Regions from separate parts of the Caproiciproducens sp. NJN-50 genome, predicted to be linked through region 2. Evidence: a T-box and tRNA genes for the amino acid it is inferred to sense, from the RefSeq annotation. Region 2 holds a T-box; the other holds one or more tRNA genes.
The links. The T-box of region 2 lies ahead of tyrS (tyrosine--tRNA ligase). A T-box ahead of a tRNA ligase gene usually reads a tRNA of that ligase, here a tRNA-Tyr.

Region 1: it encodes a tRNA-Tyr, which carries the amino acid that the T-box ahead of tyrS (tyrosine--tRNA ligase) is inferred to sense. The anticodon was not compared.

What each region holds. Positions count from the first base shown of each region.
Region 1 is NZ_CP035283.1:375,498-384,505, forward strand. Features, by position in the region: gene EQM14_RS01930 (energy-coupling factor transporter transmembrane component T family protein) at 1-341, shown strand, start outside; gene EQM14_RS01935 (creatininase family protein) at 361-1,140, shown strand; gene EQM14_RS01940 (aminotriazole resistance protein) at 1,152-1,718, shown strand; gene EQM14_RS01945 (hypothetical protein) at 1,922-2,371, opposite strand; gene EQM14_RS01950 (ArsB/NhaD family transporter) at 2,396-3,661, opposite strand; gene EQM14_RS01955 (DUF362 domain-containing protein) at 4,493-5,599, shown strand; gene EQM14_RS16815 (hypothetical protein) at 5,701-5,826, opposite strand; tRNA gene EQM14_RS01960 (tRNA-Thr) at 6,036-6,111, shown strand; tRNA gene EQM14_RS01965 (tRNA-Tyr) at 6,152-6,237, shown strand; gene EQM14_RS16230 (hypothetical protein) at 6,242-6,406, opposite strand; gene EQM14_RS16235 (hypothetical protein) at 6,615-6,779, opposite strand; gene EQM14_RS01970 (GntR family transcriptional regulator) at 6,904-7,602, opposite strand; gene EQM14_RS01975 (acyl-CoA dehydratase activase) at 8,085-8,870, shown strand; gene EQM14_RS01980 (2-hydroxyacyl-CoA dehydratase subunit D) at 8,886-9,008, shown strand, end outside.
Region 2 is NZ_CP035283.1:1,657,055-1,666,062, forward strand. Features, by position in the region: gene dapF (diaminopimelate epimerase) at 1-279, opposite strand, end outside; gene EQM14_RS07975 (ANTAR domain-containing response regulator) at 292-834, opposite strand; gene glnA (type I glutamate--ammonia ligase) at 873-2,195, opposite strand; gene tyrS (tyrosine--tRNA ligase) at 2,472-3,710, opposite strand; T-box leader at 3,769-4,008, opposite strand; gene recN (DNA repair protein RecN) at 4,039-5,721, opposite strand; gene EQM14_RS07995 (arginine repressor) at 5,727-6,176, opposite strand; gene EQM14_RS08000 (NAD(+)/NADH kinase) at 6,173-7,036, opposite strand; gene EQM14_RS08005 (TlyA family RNA methyltransferase) at 7,033-7,851, opposite strand; gene dxs (1-deoxy-D-xylulose-5-phosphate synthase) at 7,848-9,008, opposite strand, start outside.

The sequences.
Region 1 (9,008 bases), 1.3 Mb from region 2:
TCGGGGTCGGGCTTGTCTTTCAGATCATCCCCATGATCATCAAGGAATTCGACACGATCATGGAAGCGCAGAGTTCCCGGGGACTGGAAGTGGAAAAGTGCGGCGCGTTTGCGAAAATGAAAAATTATGTGATCGTTTCTCTCCCGCTTCTGTTCCGCGTGTTGGGAAAGGGACACAGTATTTCGCTTGCCATGCATTATTACAAGCTCGACTTTAAGGTCAGGCGCTCCTCCTATAAGGTGATCCGGCCCACCTGGAGGGATACGGCCTTTGTTGCCGTCACGGTTGTCTCCACCGCCGCGGCGGTTGTTCTGCAAATCATGTTCTACATCAAACTGTAAGAAAAAGAGGAGAGCAATTATGATTGCCAAATGGGAAAATCTGACCCGGGACGAAATCGCGCAGCTTGACAAATCCAGGACGATTGTACTGCTGCCGACAGGCGCGACGGAGCAGCACGGCCCCCACCTTCCCGTGGGAACGGATTCGATCATCCTTTCCGCGCTGATCGACCTTATCGTAGAGAAGCAGGACTTCGACGAGGGAAATCTCATTTTTGCCCCGCAGCTCTGCGTGGGAAAAAGCAATGAGCATATGGGCTTTCCGGGCACCATCACCTTTGGAACGCAGACCTATTACTCGCTGCTGCACGATATCGCGGCAGCCGTTTCAAAGAGCGGGTTTCAAAAGCTCGTGCTGTTCAACAGCCACGGCGGGAACACGGACATGCTGAATCTGATCAGCCGGGACATGAGGATCGACTTCGGGCTGGACGTCTTTGTTTTTGACTGGTGGTTTACGCCGTTCTGGAACAAGGGGCTGAAGGGCCTGAAACAGTCGGGGACCTACGGCGTTTTTCACGCGTGCGAGCTTGAAACGTCTCTGATGCTTGCCATCAGGCCGGAAACGGTGCATATGGAGCTTGCGGTGGACGAGGACCCTGTGGAGAGCCTGAGGGACAACGATTATGTTACCATTCTGGGTCCGTACACGGCTGGCTGGAAGACAAGCGATGTGACGAAAAGCGGCGTGATCGGGGCGCCGACCTATGCGACGGCGGAAAAGGGCAAAAAGCTGCTCGACTATGCGGTCGGGGAGCTTCACAATATTTTTGCGGCATTTTTAAAAACAATTTATTAAGGAGAGTAGTTATGGCTACAAAAAGGAAATTCTCGTTCGTCAACATCATCTTTTTCGCAATTTTCGGAGTTTTTACAGGGGTTCTGTGGGCATACGGCAGCCCGATCCCCCTGATTCCGGGCGCGGTCCATTTCAGAACGTTCGCATTTGTCATCGTGACCATCGGGTTTCTTTTCGGGCCCGTCACCGGCTTCTTCTCCGGCTATATCGGCACGCTGGTCTGGTCGCTTCTGGGCGGGTACTTCATCGCGCCCCACACGCTGCTGGCGGACGGAATCACGGTTGGGCTGAGCGCGGCGCTTCCCGCGCTGATTATGCTGAAGAATAAGACCCTTGACGAGTACATGGAAAACAAGAAGGGGTTTATCGGGAAATCGATGTTCTGGTCTCTTCTGTTCGGCTGCCTGATGATTCTCACAACGAGCTTTTCTCTCTCTTTCTTTTCCGGGCTGGGTTACTGGTACTGCGTTGTCTGGATCGGCATTGCGGATGTTGTGCCGATTGCGCTCACCCCGTTCGTCGTCGTTCTCCTGGCGCCAAGACTGCAAAAAATACAGACGATTATTCCAAGGATCTGAGTTCCTTCGCTCTTTCATGGCAAAGTGCAAAAAAGTTTCCCGCCTTTTTAAAGCGGAAATTTACAACAGAGGTCCCCTGCAGCCATTCCTGCTGCAGGGGACCTCTGTTGTAAGCAATGTGCCGAAAAGAACCGGTCGCCGGAGGGCAATCCGATGCGGCAAATTCTCCTGACGTATGGACCGGAGATTTTCCTTAAGGACAGTCAAAGGGGAGAACTGGTGCTTTGGATCTCGTTAAGCAGGTCTGAAATCTCCTTGATTTTCTCTTTGACTTCCAGCATCCTGTCCTTCGGAATATTGTGGGTCATAAAGACGTCCTTGATCTTTTGGGCGGAATCGTAAAGACTCTGGTTGACGGCGACAAATTCACCGAACACATTGCTGTTGCTTGCGTTTTTGAATTGTTTGATGTCGTTTTTAATGTACTGTACAATCTCCTGCGGTTTTGAAAAGACGCCGGAAGCCGCAGGGTAAGGCTTTACCATCTGAAGAAAATACTTGTTTTTCGCGTTGATGTTATATACATAGAGCAGTTCCGTTTGATCAAAGCTGAAACGGATAAAACTGATGATTCCGTGCAGGCTGGTCACGTTGGCCCCCATCTGTGTCAGCTTTATATCGATTTCTTCCTGATCGGCAGACAAATTATTCATAGACTGCATCCCCCTCACCTCCTATTATAGCAAATAAAACAAAATAAGATAGAGGGTTGACAAAATAATTGACACGATCATCAAAGGCATGCCGTATTTCGTGAAGCGTGCAAAGGTCAGCTTGTAGCCGTGCTTTTCCGCGAGCCCGGCCACGACCACGTTGGCCGAGGCGCCGATGAGCGTGCCGTTTCCGCCGAGGCAGGCGCCGAGGGAAATCGCCCACCAGAGAGGCGAGATGTTCATGCCCTGGGCTCCCATCGCCTTGATAAGCGGGATCAGCGTTGCCACGAGAGGAATATTGTCCAGAACGGAGGATGCCAGCGCGGAAAACCAAATGATGATGATTCCGGTCAGCAGCAGATTATTCTTTGTCAATTGCACGATGACGGTCGCCAGGCTGTTGATCAGGCCGACCTTTTCCAGGGAACCCACGAGGATGAAAAGGCCTCCGAAAAAGAACAGCGTCGGCCATTCGATGTTTAAGAAGACTTCATCGACGCTTTCGCGGCTCAGCAGCAGGAGAAGAGCCGCGCCGCTCAAAGCGACCAAAGCGGAAGGGTAATTGAGCTGCTCGTGGAAAAAGAAGCCGAGGATCACAAGTACCAGCACGGCCAGGGACTTTTTCAGCAGGGAAACATCCTTGATCGATTTTTTTTCGTCGAAGCTGAGAATTTCCAGCTTCTTTTCCTCGCTGACCTGAAGCTGTTTCCGGAACAGAAAATAAAACAGGAAGAAGGTGACGGCGAAAATGATGACGACAATGGGCCCCAGGTTCGCAAGAAAGTCCATAAAGCCCAGGCCGGAAGCGCTTCCGATCATGATGTTCGGCGGGTCCCCGATCAAAGTCGCTGTGCCGCCCAGATTCGAAGCAATGACCTCCGGAATCAGAAAGGGAATGGGGTCGAGCTCCAGCGTGTCCGTGATGACAAATGTCATCGGCACGATCAGAAGAACGGTTGTGACATTGTCCAAAAAGCTGGAGATCACGGCGGTGATCACGCTCAGGCTGAGGATAATTTTCCAAGGGTCCCCTTTCACCCTTTTGGCCGCGAAAATGGCGAGGTATTCGAAAACGCCCGTATCCTTTACGATGCCAACGATGATCATCATGCCGACCAGAACGCCCAGCGTGTTAAAGTCAATGTAGCTCAGAGCCTCGTCAAAGGTCAAAATCCTCAATAATAGAAGGAGAGATGCGCCGGCCAGAGCGGCGATGGTCCGATTTACCTTTTCGCTCATGACCAGCGCCATGACAATGACGAAAATAGTTAAAGAGGCGATCAATTCCATAGATGAAGATTCCTTTACTTAATTTATGTTCGTGTGTTCCAGAAACCGTTCATATGATTGAGCAGAGCGCGTATTCACGGTAAATCGCTAGCAGGGACAGGGTTTCATGGAATCGTTTATTAGAAATCTGCACCCGGATTCATTCAAAAGATTCAAGTTGCCAATCCTGCAGGTCTGTCCGCGCTTTTTGAATGATATCATAATACATACGTCCCTTCAAACTGCTTCCAATAGCGGATAAAAAAACAAAAAACACCGGGCACTCCGCTAAAATGAATTGCAGATTCATCAAAGGGAGGTAAGACCGATGGCTTTTCTAAAGATACGAATTATAGCTTGAACATCCCAAAAATCCGTTGCGGATATTCCGAGATCTCATGCCCGTTTTAACCGGTTCGTTCAAACTCCGCCAAGTGTTTTGCTGTTTTAGGCAAGGAGTGAGATCGATTCGGGAGACACACCTTCATATGCCATCCTGTATTTGCCGTTCTCAAAAAAGATGAATAGAAAGCTTCATGAATGTGTCTAATCATAGCAACACAAATTCCATTTGTAAAGGCTTTTTATAACATTTGTAACTGTAGCTTGTTTGTGCGTTGGAGATGTTTCTGTTTTTAGTCAATTTTATAATCAGCCTGGCCGCTGCTGATTCTGCGGGTTCCGCTCATGGCGTCGGAATGCGGTTTCCGTTTGGAACTGGCCGCAGCGCCCTGCCTCCCGGACACACCGGGCCCGAATTTTAGAAAATACTTTTCATCCTATGGCCTCAATGATATAATATTGATAAAAATCAGGATCACATCAATTTCAGAACTGTGTGGGGGATACAGGATGGGAACTTCAAAAGTATATTTTGCCGATATGCACGCTACCCTGAACGAGAACCTGCTTCAAAAGCTGAAGAGGCTGATGATAACTGCGGGCGTTGGGCAAATTGATTTTAATAGAAAATATGCCGCGATCAAAATCCATTTCGGCGAACCGGGAAATCTTTCTTTTCTTCGCCCGAATTACGCAAAAGTGGTGGCCGATGTTGTCCGGGATCTTGGCGGCAGCCCCTTTTTGACCGACTGCAATACCCTTTACGTCGGAGGCCGGAAAAATGCGCTGGATCACTTGGATTCCGCGTATGGAAACGGCTTTTCCCACGATTCCACCGGGTGCCATATCCTGATCGCGGACGGGCTGAAAGGGACTGACGAGGTGCTGGTACCAGTCGAAGGCGGGGAATATGTAAAGGAAGCCAAGATAGGGCACGCCATTATGGATGCGGATATCATTATTTCACTGACTCACTTTAAGGGACACGAGTCGACCGGGATCGGGGGCACATTGAAAAACATCGGTATGGGCTGCGGGTCGCGCGCAGGAAAAATGGAAATGCACAGCAGCGGAAAGCCCCATGTGGATCAGGAGGCGTGTGTCGGCTGCGGATCGTGCAGGAAAAACTGCGCCCACGGCGCCATTTCCATCGAAAACCGAAAGGCTTCCGTTAACCATGACTTATGCGTCGGCTGCGGAAGATGCATCGGCGTTTGCCCCATGGATGCTGTCTTGCCTGCCTCCGACGAATCCAATGATATTCTGGACAAAAAAATAGCCGAGTATTCCTACGCGGTGCTGCATGACCGCCCTCAGTTCCACGTCAGTCTGGTGGTCGATGTCTCTCCGTACTGCGACTGCCATGCGGAAAACGATATCCCGATCGTGCCGGACGTAGGGATGTTTGCGTCTTTTGATCCGGTCGCGCTTGATCTCGCGTGCGCCAGGGCCGTCAACCGGCAGCCGGCCCTGCCCGGCAGTCTGCTGGAGAAAAGCGAAAAGGTCCATCAAGACCATTTTGCCGATGTTCACCCAACAACGGACTGGAATGTTCTGATCGACCACGCGGTCAAGCTGGGACTCGGAAACCGGGATTATGAACTGGTAAAGATATAAGCGATAAAAATAAGAAAATCTGCGGCGCAACCGGCTTTTGCCGGCGGCGCCGCAGACTTTCTATAAATCGATAAAAATTATTTCTCTATCGCCGTGTTCGTTTATTCCAAGTCGGTGTCAAGCAGACAACCTGAAGGGAACTCCGGAGAGCACCAGCCCTGCGGCTCGTTGGATGGATCGAACGGATCGCTCTCAACGTTCAGATTCCTAATATCTTTTTCTTTCATACCTTGTGCCTCCTTTTTATTTTCTATTAATACTATAGAATAGAGTTTGAGAGAAATCAATAGTAACAATAACGATTATTGTTACTGATTTTTGAGCTGTTTTATCTATATTTAAGATACGCGGTTTTCTGACGAAATATCTTGACAAAGACACGGTAAAATGTTATAGTATTCAAGCGCTGTAAAAAATCATATCCAAGAATACATGTGCTGGCGTAGCTCAGTTGGTAGAGCAGCTGATTTGTAATCAGCAGGTCGGGGGTTCAAATCCGTCTGCCAGCTCCAGTTCAAAAGGAGCTTTGCTTTCCAACAAGGCTCCATATACGGAGGAGTTCCAGAGCGGTCAAATGGGGCAGACTGTAAATCTGTTGCTTTACGGCTTCGATGGTCCGAATCCATCCTCCTCCACCAAAAATCAGACAGGCCCTTTTGGCTTGCCTGATTTTTTATGCAGAAAGGATGGATTCGGAAGGCCGTAAAGAAAACGTGCCGGCGGCACGTTTTTAGGCCGTGGACTTTTACCGTGGTATAGAATTCCGATAACAGCAGCAAACGTGACGATGGTTTTGCTTTTTCCCATTCCATCCTCCTCCACCAAAAATCAGACAGGCCCTTTTGGGCTTGCCTGATTTTTTATGCAGAAAGGATGGATTCGGAAGGCCGTAAAGAAAACGTGCCGGCGGCACGTTTTTAGGCCGTGGACTTTTACCGTGGTATAGAATTCCGATAACAACAGCAAGCGTGACGGTGGTTTTGCTTTTTCCCATTCCATCCTCCTCCACCAAAAATCAGACAGGCCCTTTTGGCTTGCCTGATTTTTTATGCAGAAAGGATAGATTCGGAAGGCCGTAAAGAAAACGTGCCGGCGGCACGTTTTTAGGCCGTGGACTTTTACCGTGGTATAGAATTCCGATAACAGCAGCAAACGTGACGGTGGTTTTGCTTTTTCCCATTCCATCCTCCTCCACCAAAAATCAGACAGGCCCTTTTGGGCTTGCCTGATTTTTTATGCAGAAAGGATGGATTCGGAAGGCCGCAGAGGCGGCGTTATCCGGGTTCTTCCAGGCGCTCTAAAGGCTATTTAAAATAGCTTGGAAACTTCGCTTTGGCCCTGTCGGCTATATTTGATATCGTTTCGAGATGATCCGCCATCTTTTTCTGTGCCAGCAGCATATTTTCCGCCTTGATCGCTTCGACGATCGCGCGGTGCTGATCGATCAGCGCCGGAATTCTGTGATCGAACGCAACATCGAAGTTCCTCCATCTCGCGATATGAAGCATGTCGTCGGCCAGCATCTCGACGAGGGAATACCGGCCGACGCTGTCGATCATCGTTTTATGGAAATCCGAGTCGATCCACGGAAATTTCCCGTTGTAATCCGGTTCATTGCGGCATTTTTCCTGCTCGGCCAGATTCGATTCCAAAGCATTCACAAGGGCGGCCCGATCCTTCTTTTTCAGAGAGGTGAACATCTCGTAAATAACTTCTTTTTCCACCGCGGTGCGCAGCATGAGAAGATCGGAGATATGATTCAGATCAATCAGGCTGACATATGTCCCGCGCTGAGGATAGATTTCAATAAACCGTATTTGCTGAAGGCGGACAAAAGCGCTCCGGATCACGGAACGGGAGACATTGTATTTCTGAGACATCTGGTTCTCACTGATCATCTGCCCCGGTTCCAACTGCAGCTTGATGATGCTCCTTCGTATTTTTTTGTACACTTCATCCGCAGTATAGGGCTGAACGTTTCTTGGCTTTATATTTTCATTCATCTAATTATCCCGCTCTCTTAAAATAAGATCCTATTCCCTTTCCTTAGTTTACTATATGAAAAGAAAAAATGGAATAGGGAAAATATGTTTCGGCTTACTCATGGACCGGCTGTGTGCGGACCACAGGGGAAATTCCGTGCAGAACGGCCTTCAATTCCGGATTTATCGGTCAAAATGCCTTTTTATAATCCAAATATAGGATGCGATTTATGGAAAATGAACAGTTATAATCGGCATATTCTATCCAAAATGGCTATTTACATCGGGAGCATCTATTGGTACAATAGATTTGCAAAACAAACTTGTAGACATGTATACTTATCGACATGTATGGCTAACGAAGGTAACACCTTCAAATCGAAATGGGATAATTAGCAGATAATATGTATACAAGTATACTTATCGACATGTATGCCATTCTGCGCCCTGATATGTCAAAAAAATAACAATATCGGGCGAACGATAGCAGGTGAGGAATTTTTATGTTTACATTGGGCGTTGATATTGGATCGACCACTGCAAAGGCGGTCATTTTAAAGGACGGGAAAGATATCGTTTCTTCCTCCATTGTGGTTGCCACAGTGGGCACGGACGGTGTTTCCCGCGCCATGGAGAATGCGCTTCGGGAGAGCGGAGTCAGACGGGAAGAGATTCGGTTCACGGTCGCCACGGGGTACGGAAGAAAAACCTTCGCGGGCGCCGACCTGCAGCTGAGCGAGCTGACCTGCCACGCCGTAGGCGTTCATCGCGAATTCGGCGATGTCAGAACGGTGATCGACATCGGCGGACAGGATGCGAAGGTGTTGTCGCTGAACGAGGAGGGGCGCATGGCCAACTTTGTCATGAACGATAAATGCGCGGCGGGAACCGGAAGGTTCCTGGACGTCATGGCCAATATCCTCCATCTTGATATTTCACAGCTTGAGGTGGAAGCGGCCAGGGCGGTTCATCCGGCGAATATATCCAGCACCTGCACGGTGTTTGCGGAGTCGGAAGTCATCTCTCAGCTTGCGTCGGGCGTCCGGATTCCGGACCTGGTGGCCGGGATCTGTCAGTCGGTTGCCGCGCGCGTTGCCTCTCTGGTCAAAAGGGTGGGAGTGCGCGAGCAGGTTTGCATGAGCGGCGGAGTGGCGAGAAATGCAGGCGTTCGGAATGCCATGGAAAAGGAACTGGGGGTCAGAATAGTGTACAGCGAACATGCCCAGCTCATGGGCGCTCTTGGCGCGGCGCTGTATGCTTATGATAAAGTTCAAAACGACAATTTATGAAGGAGGTTTTCATTGATGGGTGAAGAAGTTAAGAAGAAAAGACCTGCGCCGGACCCGAATTCGGCAAAGTACAAATTGGGTCAGATTGCGGCCAAGGCTTACAGCGACTGCATGGAGGCGAAGGCGCGGGGCGAGATG
Region 2 (9,008 bases):
CAGAATTTCTTTCTGGATGATGCCGCGTTCATAGACATATTTTCCGACGCACCGGATTCCGTTGCCGCACATCTTTCCCCTGGAGCCGTCCGCATTATACATATCCATTTTACAGTCGGCAAGCTCAGACGGTTCAATCAGAATGATGCCGTCAGAACCGATGCCGAAATGGCGGTCGCTCAGTTTGACGGCAAGCTCAGACGGATGTTCAACGGCTTCGTGAAAACAGTCCACATAAATATAATCGTTGCCGATCCCCTGCATTTTCGTGAATTTCATTTCAGGCCCTCCTCAGGAATTCAGAATGATCAAGGCTGCCTCCGCCATCTTTTTTCCTTTATCCATACTTTTTTTCTGAATAAATCGATGCGCCTGCGGTTCCGTAAAGTTGTTCCGTTTCATCAGTAAATCCTTTGCATTTTTAATGGATTGTTTTTCATCTAAATTTTCTGAGGCCAGCTTTTTTTTGATTGTAAGTGAGGTGTAATCGGCCAAATTCAAAAACATATTCACCGTGGAAATCAGGTCCATTCTGCTGATCGGGAGCATCAGAGTTGCCTGTTCCAGCGATTCGCACATGGAGGCGAGCTGAGAACTGACTAAAAAGAGGAAATCATAGGCGGAACCGACCATCCGTGGAAGATTGACGGCAGCCATGTCCCGCAGTTTTACGCTGCACACCACAATTCCGCCGTGGTAATGTTTGCTGGTAAAATCCATCACTTGAGCGCCGGTTGTGCAGACGGTGCTGACATATAAGCCGCTTGACCGAAGAACCGCCGTTATTTTTTTAGCGTATTCCGGATTTGAATTTGCTACGACAATGCTGCTCATAATTAACAACTCCGAAGGGAAGGATAAGACGCTGGTTTTTAAAGCCGGTCCAAATAGCGGTGCAGTTCCCAGTCAGTCACAGCGGTGGAGTATTGACGCCACTCCTCTTCTTTCGCTTCGACATACTTGTGAAAAACAAGATCGCCCAGAACCTTTTTGACAAAAGGATCTTCTTTCATCATCCGAACCGCATCCCCCAGATCGGCTGGAAGCATCTCTGAATCCGCCGGTATCGCCTCAGGCAAATGCATCGAAACGACAGAGGGAGGCGGAAGCAGGTCGCGGTCGATTCCATCCATACCGGCGGAGAGAAGCAGCGCAAAAGAAAGATACGGATTACAGGTGGGGTCCGGACTTCTCAGATCAACGCGGCTGTCGGGGCCGAGCGGCGAGGGGACGCGAATCAGGGTCCCCCTGTGATGAAAAGACCAGCCCACCAGACTGGGAGCCCCTTCGCCGCCGGGAATCAGGCGCTTATAAGAATTCACCAGAGGATTTGTGACCGCGCAGATGCTTCTGATGTGCAGGAGCAGACCCGCTATGAAGTTCAGTGCGGTACGGCTCAGACCATTTTCAGAGGAGGCGTCATAAAAAGCATTCCGCCCATTGCGAAAAAGCGAAATGTTGATGCACATGCCCGATCCCGCGCGGCTAAAAACAGGTTTCGGCATAAAAGTAGCATATAGCCCGTTCTCATTTGCACAGGATTTGACCACCATTTTGAAAGTTAAAAAATGATCCGCGGCAGTCAGTGCTTCCGCTTCTTTGAAGTCGATTTCATGCTGCCCATAGGCAGCCTCATGATGGGATGCCTCGATTTCGAATTCCATCTGCTCAAGGTCCAGGCAGATGTCGCGCCTGGCATTTTCTCCCTGATCCGCAGGTCCGAGGTCAAAATATCCGGCAGTGTCGTTTGTCTCGGTGGTAGGATGCCCCAGTTCGTCCGTCTGAAACAGATAAAATTCACATTCCGTGCCGATATAAAAAGTAAAGCCCTGATCGGCAGCCCGCTTCAGAGTCTTTTTCAGTACGCATCTCGGGTCACCCGGATACGGAGTGCCGTCCGGCCCAATGATCTCACAGATCAGCCTTGCGGCCCGGCCGCTTTGCGTACTCCAGGGATAAATCAGAAAGGTTTCGGGATCGGGCTGCAAATACATGTCTGATTCCTGAATCCGGACGAAGCCTTCCATGGAGGAACCGTCAAACATGCATTGATTATTCAGGGCCTTTTCAATTTGATCGGCGGTGACCGTGACATTTTTAAAGGATCCAGGAATATCGGTAAACTGAAGACTTAAAAAATCGACATGATTGTCATGCAGCATTTGAATCATATCGTTTCTTCCCATGCACGGCATTTAGATACCTCCCGGAACAAACACATCATATGGTATTTGGTTTTCGTCAGGTGTGTCCTAATATAATATATTTATATTATGCTTTTTCAAAAGCCGTGTCAATCATTTTTGAATTGAAAGAACGATTTCATTCTAATGCACAAAATTCGACTGAATTTCGGCCTCTTTCCATGTTTTTGCAGCCTTTCATAAGCAAAAATGCAAAAACAGCGAAGAAATTATTCTTTATAGCTAAAAAGGAACCCTGTTGAAGAACAGGGTTCCTTCCTACCATTGTCAGTGAAAAATCGTAATTTTATGATATACTTTTTTGCCCTTTTTAATAATCAGGCAGGCTTTCCCATTTCTGTCAAAGTCCTGTTCCGTAAAGATGGCAGCCGGATCGGAGACCTTATTTCCGTCGGCGGAGATGCCTCCCTGAACGACCAGCCTTTTGGCTTCACCGCGCGACGGCGCGAGATTTGCCTTGACCAGAAGATCAAGGATCCCAATGGCTCCGTCTGCAAAATCGGAGGGCGACAGCTCCGTGGTCGGCATGTTTTCCGTATCCGTGCCGCTCCCAAAAAGCGCCCGCGCCGCATCTCTGGCTTTCACCGCCTCATCCTCTCCGTGAATCTGCTTTGTCACTTCAAAGGCCAGAAGCTCTTTCGCGGGGTTCAGCTGCTCGCCGCTCAGAGAGGAGAACGCGTTGATTTGATCCATCGGGACGAAGGTCAGAATTTTCAGGCATTTTAAAACATCGGCATCCCCGACGTTTCGCCAGTACTGATAGAACTCAAACGGCGATGTTTTTCTCGGGTCGAGCCACACGGCTCCCTTTTCCGTTTTGCCCATTTTTTTGCCCTCGCTGTTGGTCAGCAGGGTAACCGTAATCCCGAAAGCTTCCTGATTTTCTTTCCTGCGGATCAGCTCCACGCCGCCGATAATGTTGCTCCACTGGTCGTCTCCGCCAAGCTGCAATCTGCAGCCATAACGCCGGTACAGCTCCAGAAAATCATAGCTCTGCATGATCATATAATTCATCTCAAAGAAAGAAAGGCCGCGCTCCAGCCTCTGCTTGTAGCATTCGGCGTCCAGCATGCGGTTCACGGAAAAGCAAACGCCGATGTCTCGGAGAAAGCTGATATAATTCAGATTGGAGAGCCAGTCCGCGTTGTTGGCCATAATTGCCTTATCATCTGAAAAATCGATCAGCCTGGACATCTGCTTCTGAAAGCAGGAGATATTGTGCGCGATTTCCTCCTCCGTCAGCATTTTCCTCATATCGGTCTTCCCCGTCGGGTCGCCGACCATGCCGGTGCCGCCTCCGAACAACGCGATCGGCGTATGGCCGGCCCGCTGCAGATGAGCCATCACCATGATCGGAATATAATGCCCCACATGCAGGCTGTCCGCAGTTGGGTCGAATCCGACATAAAACGTCGCCTTTTCCTCGTTAAGCAGGTGGCGGACCCGTTCCCGGTCCGTTGTCTGCGCAATCAGGCCCCGCTCTTCCAAAGTCTCAAAAACACCCATTCTATCATCCTCCATTTTGTCAGGGAACAATAAAAAAGCCCCCCGCAAAGTAGTTTTTGCAGAGGGCGGAAAATTCCGCGGTACCACCTCAGTTTACCGGCTTCCTCACGGAAGCGGCCTTACGGGTACAAAACCATACCCACACGCTGTAACGTGCGTTCCTTACGGCCGGACCTACTGGACGAATTCAATCCGGCGGCTCCAGGATGTATTTCATCCGGCAACCGCGCCTACTCGCACCGACCGCAGGCTCTCTGAGCGTTTGTTCCGGAGTACTTCTTCCCTTCTCAGCTGTTGAAAAATATTATAGATGCATTCCGTTCTCTTGTCAAGCTTCCGGCCGTCTTTCCGCCATCCGAAGCATTTCCTCCGCATTTTGAAGCATCAGCGGCGTGACATTCTCTCCGCCCATGATCCGGGCGAGCTCCTTCCGCCTTCCCTCCCGGTCCAGACGGTCCACCCGTGTGAACGTGCGGTTTTCCCGGACCTGTTTGCGGATCAGAAAATGCGTGTCGGCCAGCGCGGCGATCTGCGCCAAATGCGTCACGCAGATGACCTGGCGGTTTTGGGAAACTTCCCGCAATTTTAGTCCGACTTTCTGCGCCGCGCCGCCGCTGACGCCCGTGTCCACCTCGTCGAAGATCAGGGTCCCGATATCGTCCCTGCCCGCAAGGACCGTCTTGATTGCCAGCATGATGCGCGAAAGCTCGCCGCCGGATGCCACTTTCGCAATCGGCTTGGCCGGTTCCCCCGCATTGGTGGAAATATAGAATTCAATCCTGTCGCAGCCGGTTTCATCCATCGGAATAGAATCCTGCCGGATTTCAAAAGTCACGTCCGGCATGTTGAGGAACTGAAGCTCCGCCTTTACTTTTTCCGAAAAGACCTTTGCCGCACCGGCACGCCAGCAAGAAATCTCCTCGGCGAGGGATCTTGCCTGCGAATGAAACTTTTGATAGCTTGCCCTGAATTTCGCCGCGTTTTCATCCGAAAGCCGGATTGTCTCCAGTTCCATCCGGCATTTTTCAAGGTATTCAAGCATTTTCTCGACCGAGCCGCCGTATTTCAGGCCCAAACGGTAAATCGCGTCCAGTCTTGTCTCAATTTCGTCCAGTTCCGACGGATCATATTCCAGTTGAGAGGAAAAGCCTCTCATTTCCTCTCCACAGTCGTCCAGATCGTAGGAGATGGATTGAAGGCGCTCCGCCAGGCCGTGCAGCTCCGGGAGGAACCGTTCCGCATCGTTCAGCGCGGCGGCAGCCTCTGAGACGGCCGAAACAGCCCCCAATGTTTCCTCGTCTCCGCCAAGCGCCGCTTTTGCCCGAGAAATCGCCTGCGCGACCCGCTCGGAATTGCGGTACAGATTCTTCCGGCGATCCAGCTCTTCCTGTTCGCCCGGATGAAGATCCGCAGATTCCAGCTCGTCGATCTGATAGTTCAGCAGGTCGATCTGCCGTGCCTTCTGGGCCTGGTCTGTTTGACAGGAATCCAGCCCCGCTTTTGCGGCCAGCATGGAGTGATAGGCCTCCCGATAGCGCAGAGAGAGGTCAGCGGGCAAACCCATGCTGTCCAGATAGCCGACATGCAGCTCCGGAGACAGCAGACCGTAGCTCTCATGCTGTCCGTGTATGTTGATCAGCAGACTCCCGACTTCCTTCAGTACGGAAACGGTGGAAGGCCGTGCATTGATCCTGCAGGAGGTTTTGCCATCCGGGGAAATTTCCCGCTGGACAATCACGGTCCCGTCGTCTTCCACGGAATAGCCAAGCTCCCGAATCCTGTCGGCGGCGCGGCCGTTCTCAAGCTGAAAAACCGCGGAAACCAGAGCGCGGCTTGCGCCCGTGCGAATCAGCTCCCGCGACGTTCTTTCCCCCAAAACCGCATTGATGGAATCGATGATGATGGATTTGCCGGCGCCGGTTTCACCGGTCAAGATGTTGAACCCGGTGCCAAAATCGATCTGTGCTTTTTCAATCACGGCGATGTTTTCGATATAAAGCTGTGACAGCATGGCAATCACCTGACAAATTTTTTCAGTTCTGAAGACAACCTTTCCGCGGAACTATCATCCCTGGTCAAGATAAAAATCGTGTCGTCGCCTGACAGCGTTCCCACAATATTTTCCCATTGAAGAGCATCCATCGCGGCGCACACCGCATTTGCCATTCCGGTCAGGCACTTGACCGCGACCATATTCTGCGCGTAGTCGACGGAAAGGGCGGAATCGGAAAACAGAGAATAGAATTTTGTGGTGTAATCCTTTGTCTCGTCCTGCCCCACCGTATATTTGTATTTGCCGCTCGCGGTCAGGGTCTTGATCAGACGAAGCTCCTTGATGTCACGGGAAACGGTCGCCTGAGTCACTTCATACCCCTCTTCACGCAGACGGCGGAGCAGTTCCTCCTGTGTATCAATGGAATATTTCCCAATCAGCTCCAGTATTTTGGCGTGCCGTCGTTCCTTCATGGTCCGATTCTCCTCTCTCCAAGTTTATCGGTTACAATCTCATAAAAATTATTATTCTTCAGCTTTAATATTTTAACGGTGCCGGAAGATCTGGAAAATTCGATTCGGGTTCCGTCCGGAATTTTTAAAAAGATTTCACCGTCGATCGTAAGAATAATTTCGCTTTCATAATCAGAATGTGCCCGAACGCTCAGCTTTGCGTCCGGCCCGAAAACCACCGGCCTGCTGAGCAGAGAATGAGGGCAGATGGGAGAAAGAAGAATACAGTTCATCTGAGGATCAATGATCGGACCGCCTGCGGAAAGCGAGTACGCGGTGGAACCGGTCGGCGTGGAAAAAATCAGCCCGTCGGCTCGGTAATCGCACACTTTGGTGTCATCCAGCCGGACTTTGAAATCGAGAATCCGCGAAAGCGTTCCTCTCGCGATGACGGCGTCGTTGAAAGCGGTAAATATTTTGGATTTTTCCTCCTGATCGACCCGGACTTCCAGCATCATCCGGTCTTCAATCGTATAATCTCCGCTTGTCAGCTTTTCCAGGCGGTCCATCTCGTTGGTTTCCAGTCCTGCAATATAGCCCAGCCTTCCGGTATTGATGCCTAGAATCGGCTTTTGAGCAGTCGCGGCGCTACGGGCACAGTGGATAATCGTTCCGTCCCCGCCTACGGCAATAATAATATCACAGGCCTGGATCATTTCCGCTGTGTTGGAAAAAAGCAAAATTTCCTCGCCCGGAAACGACGGCCGGAACTCGGCCTTCATCAAGACCTTAATTTCAAGCTTTCGCAGCTTCTGAATCAGTCTGCGCGTGTAATACACCGCATGGTTTCGGCTCAGATTTGGAATCACCGCAGCCTTCAATCCGTTTCACCGCCATTCAGCCGCAAATGGGACTCTTTCACCAACGCGTCAATATCCGGCGCGACAGACACGGGGCAGTCAGATTTCTGAAGATATAAAAGGTATTCTATATTCCCCTCCGGCCCCTTGACCGGGGAATATGTCAACCCAAGGACAGAAAAACCATTCTCCAGAACAAAACCTATGATATTGTTAATCACCTGAGTATGAATTCTCTTGTCTCGGACGACGCCTTTCTTTCCAACGTTTTCACGCCCCGCCTCAAACTGGGGCTTGATCAGGCAGACGGCCTGTCCGTTCCCGGATAAAAAGCGACGCGCTACAGGCAGCACCAGGCGCAGAGAAATAAAGGAGACATCCACACTGAAAAATCCGATCGGCTCCGGCACCTGCTCGTTCGTCAAGTAGCGAACATTCGTCCTCTCCAAGCTGACGACACGGGGATCAATTCGCAGTTTCCAGGCAAGCTGACCGTAACCGACATCGATGGAATAAACTTTTTTCGCTCCGTTCTGAAGCATACAGTCCGTAAATCCGCCGGTGGAAGCCCCGATATCCATCGTAACTTTTCCCCTCAGGTCAATAGGAAACGCGGCAAGCGCTTTTTCCAGCTTGAGCCCCCCGCGGCTTACATAGGGAAGCCGGTCTCCCCTCACCTCAATCTGAACTTCCACTGGAAGCAAGGTACCGGGTTTATCCTGCTTTTGTCCCTCAACATAAACCTGGCCCGCCATAATGACCGCTTTGGCTTTTTCCCTGCTCTCCATGAGTCCCCGGTCAAAAATCAGGCAGTCCAGTCTTTTTTTCTGAATCAATTCGAGCACTCCGATGCAATCAATTCGGCAATACCCCCGGCGCTGAGTCCAAGCTGTGCCAAAGCCTGGGCCATCGTTTCGTGCATGACGAAACCGTTGATCGCACGGAGGTAAAATTTGCCGGCAAAAGAAGCTTGGCTGAGAAGATAGGCGAAACATTCCCCGATGCCGCCCTGTGCAATGCCTTCTTCAAAGAAGAAAATGGTCCTGGCATTTAATACACAGCGGATTGCTTCGGGATCAATCGGGAAAATGCGGTTTAACTTCAGAATTCGGATGTTCAGCCCCTTTTCCCTGAGGTAAGTCAATGCCTGACATGCATTGGAAAACAGTCTTCCATAGGTGACAAGAACGATATCGGCAGACTCTTCTCCGTAAAGGTCAAAAGCCTCGCGGCTGCCGTGAAAGTCAAACGGGCGGAAAAGCTGTTCTCCCCTTGGATAGCGCACCGCCGCCAGCCCGTCACAGTCATAGAGTGCCTGATGGAGACAGTTCTGAAGCTCATCGTAATAAGAAGGGGAATAGATCGTGATGCCGGGAACCGTTTTAAGAAAAGCGGTGTCGAAAATCCCCTGATGCGTCTCGCCGTCTTCGCCGACGATTCCCGCCCGGTCGACCGCCAGAACAATTTTAACTCTTTGCAGTGCGACGTCGTGGATCACCTGGTCATATCCCCGTTGCAAAAAAGAGGAATACACCGCAAAGACGGGAAGCATCCCGCCGCAGGCAAGCCCTCCGGCGAAAGTGACGGCATGTTCCTCGGCGATTCCGGTATCAAAAAAGCGTTCCGGAAACTTTTCGGAAAAATCCTTCAGCCCGGTGCCTTCCTGCATGGCGGCGGTAATGGCACAGATCCTTTCGTCCTCCGACGCGAGAGAACACAATTTATTTCCGAATACCGAAGAAAAACTTCCGGCCGATTTGACCGGTTTTCCCGTTTTCACATCAAAAGAGGAGATCCCGTGAAAAGCTTTGGGATTTTCCTCGGCAAATGCATAGCCCTTTCCTTTGCGTGTCAGAACATGAATGAGGACTGGGTGCTGTATGCTTTTTACGTTATTGAATACTTCGATCAGTTTTTCCGTGTCATGACCGTCAAACGGGCCGTAGTAGTAAAAGCCCATGTCCTCAAAGATCGTGCTGTTATATAAAAGCTG